Regions from separate parts of the Paenibacillus sp. FSL K6-1566 genome, predicted to be linked through region 2. Evidence: riboswitches for the same ligand, from Rfam matches in the RefSeq annotation. Region 2 holds a riboswitch; the other holds the start of a gene.

Region 1 (5,770 bases), 640 kb from region 2:
TATGGTTTCCTTCACTCTCCTGATGTCATGTAATCCTCTAAATTAAATGCATGCGCATGCATTTAAAATAACAGACGAAGGAGCATTCGTCAATATTTCGATACAATCAGGACTTCATAATCTCCATCATATTCTGGACGCCTTGGCGGAATTTCGGAGAAGAGAATTGCTGCTCCAGCACATTCAGCACGGTAGCTCTTGCCCGTTGAAGTTTGTCTTCACCAATGGAGGTGAGCGACGTATATATCCCCCTGCGGTCATTCTCGCAGATCGCCCGCTGCATTGCACCGCAGCCCTTGGCTTCAAAGCGGCTGACCAGCCTCGAGATCGCGCTTTGACTGAGGCCGACCATCGCTTGCAATTGCTGCAGCCGCAGCTTTTTTTCAGGAGCCTCGAACAAAAATAACAGCACGTAAAACTCGTTCAGCGACAAGTCGTGCTGCTGCTGAAGCGTCTGTTCCAGTTCATTTGTGATCATCGCCTGTGTTTGCGTCAAGGACAGCCAGCTTGTAATGAGATCTTGTTTTTGATTGGTTGACATCGTTCCCACCTGCTCTAGGTTAATGGCCCTCAGATGGCAGGTCTCTCCCACCCGAAAGGCAGCTGTTGTTAACTTATCATATCAAGCTCACATTTCAGCCGTCAAACGGCTTTTCCTGTTGCATCGCATGATATCTCGCAAAAAGGCCCGCTCCTTATCATTTAAGGAACGAGCCTTTCGTGTGTTGATCGGAACGATAAGAAATGATGCGACGCCAAGCACCGTCTAAGCACGTCGTGCATGCAGCAGGCAATATCATACTGCGAGCCGGTCGGGAGAGGCACGCGCTTATAAAAGCTTGCTTATGCCATCACCTGCGGTTTTGGATCCAGCAGGCCCAGCATTTGAAGCCCGTGCCGGATGCCGTCCTCGCCTACATCCTTGGTAACGTGTCGGGCTGCGCGCTTGACGACGTCGGGCGCGTTCCCCATGGCTACGCCATGGCCGACATACGACAGCATTTCCAGATCATTCAGATAATCGCCAAAGGCGATGGTATCGGCTACGTCCATGCCCAGCGCTTGGATAAACTGCCGGATGCCTTCGGCTTTGGAACCGCCGGCCGGAAGCACATCGGTGCCGTACGGACCCCAGCGGACCAGATCAAGCCTTCCTCCAAAGCTGGACCGATATGCCTCCTCTTCCTCCTCGGTGCAAAACACAATGGCCTGGAAAATATCCCGTCCAAGATAATACTCCGGATCATATTCCGGGATCGTCAGCTTCAGCTCGCCCCAGCTGGAATCGATGTGCTCGTGATGAGTCACGTTCATTTTCATTGCATCGCTTCCTGCATAGATGATCGGATGGTCCATCCGCACTGCCAGCTCGGTCAGCTGCTGCAGCTGCTCGGGAGGCAGCGGGTTCCCGTAGATCGGCTTGCCCTGGTGAACGACATATTGCCCGTTCAAGGACACATAGGAATCGATGCCGAGCTGCTCGCGGATTTCCTTGAAATGATAGGGAGCTCGACCGGTCGCAATCGCGACTTCATGCCCGTTGTCTTTTAATTGTTCAATGGACTCCAGCGTCGACTCCGGGATCCGCTTGTCGTGATCGAGCAGCGTTCCGTCGATGTCAAAGAAAATTAATTTTTTATTCAATAGCCCTCGCCCCTCTTTTCATAGCTGATGGGTGTATTGTAAATGATGAAAAGCATTTCAGAGCAAGCAACAATTTATACCTCATGATCTTCCAACAACACGAATCCATCATGCTTTTTAACTTATCCTAGGTGACCCAACCTTGGTGAAAGACAATCCGCACAAGGGCTCTCCGCATATAGCCGGAACGGGAAGTCTTCTCTCGGCATCCTATTCAAAAGAAAACCGAGCCTTTAAAAGGACCCGGTTCATTTGCATTACATTATCCACGGTTAGGACTTCAGTGTTCTTTCGGCTGCCTCAACCGTATGCTTCAGCAGCGTGGCAATCGTTACCGGCCCGACGCCTGCCGGAACCGGCGTGATGGCCGACGCGCGCTCCGCACACGCCTCATAATCGACATCTCCGACATTGCCTTTGTTGTAGCCGGCGTCAAGCACTACCGCCCCCGGCTTGATCCACTCGCCTTGAATGAACTTTGGCTTGCCGACCGCAGCAACGACAATATCCCCTTGCGCGACGATGTCGCCTAGATTGTTCGTTTTGGAGTGGCAGATCGTCACCGTAGCGTTGCGGTTTAGCAGCATCATCGAGACCGGCTTGCCGAGAATCGGGCTGCGGCCGATAACCACGGCATGCTTGCCTTCGATCGGAAGCTTGTAATAATCCATGATCGCGATAATCGCTGCCGGGGTGCAGGACGGATAGTCCGCGAAACCGAACGCATTTTGCGAGAAGCCGAGCGTGGTCACGCCGTCCACATCCTTTTCGATCGCGATCGCATCGAATGCCGCTCTTTCATCAATATGATGCGGAACCGGATGCTGGAGCAGAATGCCATGCACTGCCGAGTCCTCATTCAGCTGCCGAATGGCCGCGATGAGCTCCTCGGTCGTCGTCGACGCCTTCAGCTCGATTTTCCGGGATTCGATCCCCAGGCGCTGGCATGCATTCCCCTTCATTCGCACATAGGTTGCCGAAGCCGGATCATCCCCGACGAGGATCGTAGCCAAGCAAGGAGTGACTCCCTTGGCTTTAAGCTGCTCGACCTTGACGGCCAGCTTAACCTTTAGATCATCCGATACCGCTTTCCCATCCAAAATCAACGTTTCTGTACTCATGTTCAACCCGCTCCTTCGCCATTGTTAGTCAATAAAAACATAAAGAGGCAAGGCGACATGATCGTCTCCTTACCTCTTGCCCAGGCGTACGGCATATGAAACTATGCGCTCCCTCTTGGTACCCCAAGCTACGCCAGTAACGCATAGTCTACGTACTACTACTATACCATGAGCTTGCGGGAATGCGCCATAGCTTCGGTTGGAAAGAGTTATTCGTAATTCTTTTGATTAAATTGGAAAGTTGTCTTTCGTCCAAGCATAGAATGTCCTCGTAGATGATTTTTTTCGTCAGGAGGCCTTCATGAAAATTCCGGCTTTTTTCAAATGGCTGCCGTTCTTCCTGCCGCTGCTCTTTCTGTTCCCGGCTCTCATGACGATGCCCCGGAGCGGGCTCGCCCTGCTTGGCAGCACCGAAGTGCAGCAGCTTAAAACTGTATTCATCGGCATTTTCCTTGAGGCCCTGCCGTTCGTGCTGCTCGGGGTGCTGATTTCTTCGCTGCTGCAAATCTTTGTCAAGGAAGAATGGGTTCGCCGCCTAACGCCGAAGCATCCAGTTCCCGGCGTCCTGTTCGCATCCCTGCTCGGGATGATCCTTCCCGTCTGCGAGTGCGGCATGATCCCTGTTGTGCGCCGGCTCATGTTAAAAGGCATGCCGGCTTATGTCGGGATCACCTTTCTTCTCAGCGGCCCGATTCTGAATCCGGTGGTGCTTGCCGCAACGATGATGGCATTCCGTTCGCATCCCGAGATCACGATCGGACGAATGGGACTGGCCTTCATGATTGCCGTTACGATCGGCTTGCTCGTATTTGCTTTCGTGAAGAATAACCCGCTAAAGCGCTCCTTCCATGATTTCACCGCCGAGGTCGAAGCCGCCGGAAGCCGGCCATCCCACGCACACAGCAAAACTTGGCGCAGCCTTTTTGTTCATGCTGGTGACGAAATGGTGGATATGGGCAAATATTTAGTGCTCGGTGCGTTTGTCACGGCCTGCATTCAAGCATTTATTCCGCGGGAGGAGCTGCTCTCTCTTGCGAGCGGTCCGATGTCCTCCTATCTGTTCATGATGGGTCTGGCGTTTGTCCTTTCGCTCTGCTCAACGTCGGATGCATTCGTCGCTTCGGCTTTTACGCATACCTTTACCGTGGGCCCTCTCGTGTCCTTTCTCGTGCTTGGCCCGATGCTCGATTTCAAAACGCTGCTCATGCTATCCGCCGCATTTAAGACGAGATTCGTCATTGCGCTAAGTGTCGTCATCGTCACGCTCGTGTTTGTCGGTTCCCTGATCGCGAACATACTGCTTGGCGGATAATCCGTGAACAAGAAGGAGGTGAGCTCTTTCCATGAACCATTCATCGGCAGGTGCGCGGTTTCATTATGTTGTTCGTGCGCTGCTGCTGGCTGCTCTTGCTATTTATGTCATGCACTTAAATGAATCGAATCTCCTTGAATACTACCTGGCTCCGCAGATGCAGACGCTTCTGCTGCTCTGTCCGGTACCGCTTTTGTTCATTGCCTTCGGCATGGTATATCATGCCGTAATGGGCGACTCCGGCGACGTATGCGATTGCGAGCACCCTCATCCCCGAGGCGTTGTCCGAAATTTAACGGTCTACGGATTGTTCGCCTTACCCCTGCTCTTCGGATTGCTGGTGCCCGATCAGCCTCTCGCGAGCAGCATGGCAGCCAAGAAGGGCATGGTGTACACCTATCCGAATCCGGATGTGCGGACCGGTTCTGAGAATGTACCCGGAGATTCCGATGCCGCTGGCAGCGCCCGCGCACCGAACCCAACCACAAATGAAAGCAGCCCGGTCGATCCGTTCGCACCGAGGGATAAGTATAGCGTGGAGTTTGCGGAGCTGGCCAAGCGGCTGTACGCCATGCCCTCCGTCACGGTAAGGCCCGAAATATTTTCCGAGACCGTCGGCGCGATCGAGATGTATAAGCCTGTCTTTGCCGGCAAGCCCATCTCGGTCCAAGGCTTTGTGTTCAGGGATGACAGCATGGATAAGAACATGTTTGCCGTCAGCCGGTTCTTGCTGATGTGCTGCACGGCCGATGCCGTTCCGTTCGGCATTCTCGTGAGCGGAGAGCAAGCATCCCGTTTCGAGAATGATACCTGGGTATCGATTGAAGGCACGGTCCAGACCGTGAAAATCGAAGGCGAGGAGCGCCTGCTGATTCAAGCCGAATCGATCGAGGCGATTGAAGAGCCGGCTTCGCCGTATATTTTTACCAATCCTGACTCTGTAGCTGCGTTTGATGAGCTGTATCCGGCAGCTCAACCCTAACCGGAGGTGAAGAAGATGAACAAGACACCTGTCATCATCATCAGCGGCTTTCTTGGCAGCGGCAAAACAACCCTGCTCCTCAGACTGCTCGCCTACGCAAAGACTCAGCGGTGGAACACGGCCGTTATCATGAATGAAATGGGCGAAATGGACGTAGACGGAGCGGTTATTTCCGGTGACATGCCCGACGTTCCGGTGGAGAAGCTGCTCGATGGCTGCATCTGCTGCACGAAGCGCGGCGAGCTCGAACTGGCGATGGATGTGCAGCTCAAGCGGCGTCCCGATCTCATCCTGATCGAAACAACCGGCGTAGCGAACCCGCAGCTAATTCTTGAAGATTTGGCCGAACCATCATTGGCTGAACGCATATCTATAGCGCGCAAGGTGGCCGTCGTCGATGCCGGCAAAATGCTCGAATACAACAGCTTCTTCGCGTCGGATCGCAGTCTGGTGCGTACGCTCCGGGGGCAGATCGCTTTCGCCGATACCATTCTGCTGAACAAGGCAGGCGATTGCGATGCCAAGATGCTGAGAAAAGTGACGGCGGCGGTTCGGAACATCAACGGCACCGCCAAGCTACGTCTGACAGACTATGCCCACATTAACGAAGCCGAAGTTTTCGGAGTCATCTCGCTCCCCCCTCGAAACCAAGGCGGGATGGCGTCCGGCAGCGCCGCCGGAACAAGCTTCTCCCCTGTCCATATGGAAACC
Region 2 (5,770 bases):
CCCGGATGTTCGGCTCATCATCGATGATTAATATCGTCCTCATTCCCGACTCTCCTTGCTGGAATTTATCTTCATGCCTTGAGTTGTTCTATTTTTTTTTAGGGATGCTCCAGGCGTCCCGGATAATCCGAATCATCCGTTATGTCTGAACCGGTATCGAGGCGGGCTGAGCGGGTCTGCTCAGCTTCTTCATGCTTAAATAATACGCTGTTCCAAGCGGAATAAGCGCCCCCAGCCAAGCCAGCGGATTGGCGAGACATGCCCCGGGGAACCCGATCAGAGCCGACAGGAACATAGCGGCAACGACGCGCATGATCAGCTCCATAATGCCGGCGACGGTAGGGATGAAGCTCTGGCCCAGCCCTTGCAGCGAGAACCGGTAAATGAACAGCAAAGATAAGAGCAAATAGGTTGTTCCGTTCGCTAGGAAATACTGGCCGCTGAGATCCAGCAGCTGCTCCTGTCCCTGACCGACAAACAAAGAGACGGCGGCCGGACCTGCAACAATAACAAGCACCCCCACCAGGATGCTAAACGATCCCGAGAGCAAAATGCATTGCTTGACGCCTAGCCGAATCCGGTCGATCCGGTTCGCCCCGAAATTTTGCGCCGCAAAGGTTGCCATCGTAACGCCGAAGGAGTTCATCGGTTGGGTAGCGAGCATATCGATCTTCTGAGCCGCTGTGTAAGCCGCAACTGACAGTGCGCCAAGACCGTTCAGCGTAATCTGAAGAATAATCGCCCCGATGGCGATGATCGATGCCTGAAAGCCCATCGGGAAGCCCACCCGCATATGCTGGCCAATAAACGTCCAATCGATCGACCAGTCGGCCGTTTTGAACTGCAGCAACGGAACCTTTTTATGGATATAGATCAGGCAGAGCAGACAAGAGAACAGCTGTGAGATGACAGTTGCTAGCCCGGCACCCGCTACGCCCATCTTAAAGACGAGTATAAACACGAGATCCAGCACAATATTCAGAATACTTGCGATAACCAGAAACAATAGCGGAGTGCGGCTGTCCCCGAGCGCCCGAAGCAGGTTGGCCAGCAGGTTGAATAACACCGCTGCGCCGACGCCAGCATTGATTACGATCAAATACGAATAAGCATCATCCAATATTTCAACCGGCGTGTTCATCATGACAAGGGCAGGCTTCGTAAACACGATACTAAGGATGGTCAGGACGATCGTGAAAACGATACTGATCCAAAAGCTCGTGCCGACGCTTTTACGCACACCAGCAATATCCTTTGCCCCGAACCTCTGCGCGGTAATGATGGAGAGGCCTGCCGTCAGGCCTTGCGCAAAGCCGATAATAAAAAACATAATGCTTCCGGTCGAACCGACGGCCGCCAGTGCGTTCACGCCGATCGTGCGTCCGACAATGAGCGTGTCGGCCATATTGTAGAATTGCTGAAACAGATTGCCGATTAACAGCGGGATCGTGAACATGATGATCAGTTTAATCGGACTGCCTTGTGTCATATCTTTCATGAGTGCTCTCCTATGATGTGAAGTTCGCCATTCAACATCTTTTTTCTAATATGTATGGTTTCCTGCTGCACACCGGGTCGCTTATCGGGCGATGGGTCTTCCGGGCAGCACGAATGCTGTTTTCTTGTGTATCTTATCATGAACAACGGCAAAAGTGATGCAGGTTTATATTCAAAATCTAAATAATTTCCATGGCACTGCCTTTCCGATCATCGTATGGCCATTCGTAGATAGGGATCTAACGTATCCTCTTATGGAAAAGAGGCCAGCCGTTGGCAATCCGGCTGACCTCTCGCTATTGGGCAGTATTGCATTCTTCAAATGGATTTGATATCAAGCATAAGCGGATAAGGCGCACTTCGGAAGAAGGCTAACACCGTTATGCTTCTTCCACCCCAAGCTTGTCCAATGCCTGTTTGGCACGAGATCGCGCTTCCTCCACCTCGCCTGCGGTCGACAAGGCCACCGCTACTCTTCTGCCAGCCTTTGTCACAGGCTTGCCGAATAGACGAACCTGTGTGCTCGGTACCGCGAGCGCCTGCTCGGCGCCCGTAATCTTGTAGTTTTCAAGCTCACCCGGTGCTTTCAACGGACGGCTGGCGCCCGGGGTGATCAGCACGATTTCCGGAATCGGGTAACCGAGGATGGCCCGGACATGAAGCGCGAATTCGGACAGATTTTGCGTGACCAGCGTAACTAATCCGGTATCATGCGGGCGAGGCGATACCTCACTGAAATATACTTGATCCTCGGTCAGAAACAGCTCGACGCCGAACAATCCGAAGCCGCCCAATTCATCGGTAATGGCCCTCGCAATGCGCTCGGCTTCCTTCATCTGCTGCTCGGATATCGGATGAGGCTGCCAGGATTCGATATAGTCACCGCTTTCCTGCACATGTCCGATCGGCGGACAGAAGCTTGTCCCGCTCACCGAACGAACCGTTAACAGTGTGATTTCCGACTGGAAGGTGATGAACTCCTCGATGATCACCCGGCCGTTCTGTACGCGCCCGCCTTCCATTGCATTGTTCCAGCATGATTCAATGTCGCTCTCCGATCGGCAGACGCTCTGCCCTTTCCCTGAAGAGCTCATAAGCGGCTTAATTACGCAAGGAAAGCCCATCTCCCTTACCGCGACCTCGAATTGTTCATAGTTATCCGCAAAGCGGTATCCGGCCGTCGGCAATCCGAGCTTCTCCGAAGCAAGCCTGCGGATGCCCTCCCGGTCCATCGTCAGCTTGGCCGCTCTTGCGGTAGGAATGACGCGGAAGCCCTCCTCCTCCAGCTTCACTAACTCGGATGTGGCCAAGGCCTCAATCTCGGGAACGATCAGATCAGGCTGTTCCCGCTCGATGACTTCCCTCAGCTTGGCGCCGTCGAGCATATCGATGACGTAATGGCGATGCGCGACGTGCATGGCAGGCGCGTCGGCATATCGGTCTACCGCCACGGTCTCCAAACCTAACCGCTGCGCTTCGATAATGACTTCCTTTCCGAGTTCTCCGGATCCCAGCAGCAGCATTTTTTTCGTTTTATACATCGTTCTCCAGTCCCCTTTTCAAAATAGAAATATTAAAAAGAGGTAAGGGAAAATAAACTTCCCTTACCTCTGCCCAGGCGTACGGCTGTCGTCATCCATGTGCTCCCTCATGGTTCCCCCATGCAGCGCCAGTCACACATCGACCTACTCATTGTCAGCTAAATCATACTGAATATTGAGCATGAATGCAATATGAATGCAATATGACCGCTCATGACAATCACCGAAAGCGGCCACTGACCAATCCGTTCCATGCGCGCAAGTTACCAAATCTATCGCCCTTTCATTGATGAAAGCGCATCCAGCACATATAATAGGGGGGTGATCAAACCTTACAGTCAATTGAAAGGAGACTTGCCGTGCTCCCCTATTCTGTCCAGCGTCAGGACTTTGCTTTTGAACACGCCATCATCGGAATGGCCATCGTTTCAATCGACGGAGAAGTGCTTCAAGTCAATTCGGCTTTGTGTGAGTTATTGGGCTGCTCCAAACAAGAATTAATGGATGGAGCGCTGAAAGCGACGAACATCGGCGGAATTCAGGAAGTGATTAGGCACAAGGCGGGAGATTTCCAGCTCAAGCCTTCTCAGGTGACCGCACTCCAAGTTGGCATGAAATACGAACATCCTGCCGGACGGAATCTGGATTTGAAGCTTCACTTTTCGGCATCCGCTGAAGCGCAATCGCCGTTCCGCCATTGCTTGGTCCAATTTGAGAACCTCACCCCTGTTTACGAGCTGCAGGAACAGCTGACACAGAAGGAAATGAAACTGGTTGAGAAGGAAGAAGGCTTCCTGCAGCTGCTGGAAGAGCTCCCGCTTTCCGCGCTCATTACAAAGTACGGCATGATCCAGTACGCAAATCAAGCGACGCTACGGCTGCTTCACGCCTCGAATGTCTCCGATGTGCTCGGAATTTCAACCGATGTCGTGGTAGATCCCTCTTCGCATCATAAGCTTGCAAGGCGAAGAACGCGTTATGCGGAATATCGGGAAATCGGACCCGTTACATATCTTATCCGCTGTTTCGACGGTCAACAAAAAATCGTCTCCGGTATCACGCTGGTCACCACCTATAGAGGCGAAAAGGCCGCGCTTAGCATATTCAAAGATATCACAGAGCAGAAGATGGAAGAGGATCGCATCATGCAGTCCGAGAAGCTGACGACAGCAGGACAATTGGCAGCAGGAATCGCGCATGAGATCCGTAACCCGCTCACGTCAATTAACGGCTTCATTAAACTCCTTCGTTCGTCGGAGCAAAGCAATAAGCTGTATTTCGATATCATCGAATCGGAACTCAAACGGATCGAGCTGATCGTCAATGAACTGCTGGTGCTATCCAAGCCGGAAACCTCCCATGTCAGCAAGCCATTTGACGTGCTCGGCATCGTCGAACAAATCGTTACCCTGATGAAGGTCCAGGCTGCGCTGAACAATATCGAGATCATCCCGCGTTTCCCAGCCGAGCCCGTGTACGTTCACGGCGAAGCGAATCAACTGAAGCAGGTATTCATCAATTTGCTGAAGAACGCCATGGAGGCGATGGATCAAGGAGGAACGATCACGCTGACCATTCAGCAAAGCGACAGCGATGTCCATATCATCGTCCAGGATGACGGTATCGGCATGACGCCAGAGCAGATCCGGTCGTTGGGACAGCCATTCTATACAACGAAGGACAGCGGAACCGGGCTCGGATATATGATCACGAAAAACATCATCCACAATCACGGCGGATCGATCCATGTGGAGAGCTCCCCGGAGCAGGGCACCAGCTTTACGATTCAGCTGCCCGCTTTATAGATATTAGCGAAAAGGCGACAGCACGACATAACCGGTGTAATAAAACATCTCCCGAAGCAGGAATGGAACCTTGCTCCGGAAACTTTGATATGCACTTCGATCCGTTGGTGACGGATATGCCTTCATTCCGTAATCGTCCGCCATCGTCATCGCCCGCTTCATATGAAGCGGGTCGCTGACGATCAAATACGTGGACAAACCTTCTTGTTCACCGACCGCTTGGGCATGGGACAGGTTCTCTTCCGTTATCTTTGACACCGTTTCGATCAGAATGTCTGCTTCCGGAACTCCCCGGGCAATCGCGTAATCCCGGGCAACCTCGGATTCCGCCGACTCAAGGTCCGATCCCCGTCCCCCCGTAAAGATCAGCTTATCCACATACTGATGCTTATACAGCCATAAGGCATGATCAATGCGTCCCTGGAATACGGGGGAGGGTTTATCGCCCCACACGGCCGCTCCAAGCACAATGGCGGCATCGGATTTTACAGGCTCGGTCTTTGCTCCGTAAGTCCATATGGCGACGGCCGCATAAACCATATATGCCATGATAACGGCAGCAGCTGAGAGGACGATTCGCCGGATCGTCTTTCTTCGGCTTCCTACGACTTTGCGAGACCGATTTACATTATTCACAAAATCCCCCCGATCTTCCTCGAAAGCCTTTTCGCAGTAAAGCGTTGATTTTTAAATTGATAGGAGCTGAATCCGTTCAATACGACTCCATTCTACCATACCGGTCCTCTCCCCCGGTATTTTCATTAGGTTATAAGCTCCTTTACCGGCTTAAGTCCACTAGGTGCGAGGATCAAGGTCGGGTTAGATGTGAGCGATCGATGCACGGATTAGATATACGGGATTAGATGAATGGGCTAGAGGTAAGATCGAGGTGGAGCGGCTCGAAGCCGGAGCAGCGACTAGATCGAG

Evidence for each region. Region 2 has a riboswitch for ZMP and ZTP ahead of purT (formate-dependent phosphoribosylglycinamide formyltransferase). Riboswitches for the same ligand answer to the same signal wherever they lie in the genome.
Region 1: it holds a riboswitch for ZMP and ZTP, as region 2 does, so the genes downstream of both, NST08_RS17340 (bifunctional 5,10-methylenetetrahydrofolate dehydrogenase/5,10-methenyltetrahydrofolate cyclohydrolase) here and purT (formate-dependent phosphoribosylglycinamide formyltransferase) in region 2, are expected to answer to the same signal.

What each region holds. Positions count from the first base shown of each region.
Region 1 covers NZ_JBBOSR010000001.1:3,950,843-3,956,612, forward strand. Annotated here, with positions in the region: gene NST08_RS17325 (NADH:flavin oxidoreductase/NADH oxidase) at 1-1, opposite strand, end outside; gene NST08_RS17330 (MarR family winged helix-turn-helix transcriptional regulator) at 107-541, opposite strand; gene NST08_RS17335 (Cof-type HAD-IIB family hydrolase) at 844-1,644, opposite strand; gene NST08_RS17340 (bifunctional 5,10-methylenetetrahydrofolate dehydrogenase/5,10-methenyltetrahydrofolate cyclohydrolase) at 1,917-2,765, opposite strand; ZMP/ZTP riboswitch at 2,837-2,916, opposite strand; gene NST08_RS17345 (permease) at 3,067-4,077, shown strand; gene NST08_RS17350 (TIGR03943 family putative permease subunit) at 4,109-5,059, shown strand; gene NST08_RS17355 (CobW family GTP-binding protein) at 5,075-5,770, shown strand, end outside.
Region 2 covers NZ_JBBOSR010000001.1:3,309,001-3,314,770, reverse strand. Annotated here, with positions in the region: gene NST08_RS14565 (response regulator transcription factor) at 1-43, opposite strand, end outside; gene NST08_RS14560 (MATE family efflux transporter) at 140-1,498, opposite strand; gene purT (formate-dependent phosphoribosylglycinamide formyltransferase) at 1,878-3,038, opposite strand; ZMP/ZTP riboswitch at 3,103-3,184, opposite strand; gene NST08_RS14550 (ATP-binding protein) at 3,398-4,843, shown strand; gene NST08_RS14545 (YdcF family protein) at 4,847-5,479, opposite strand.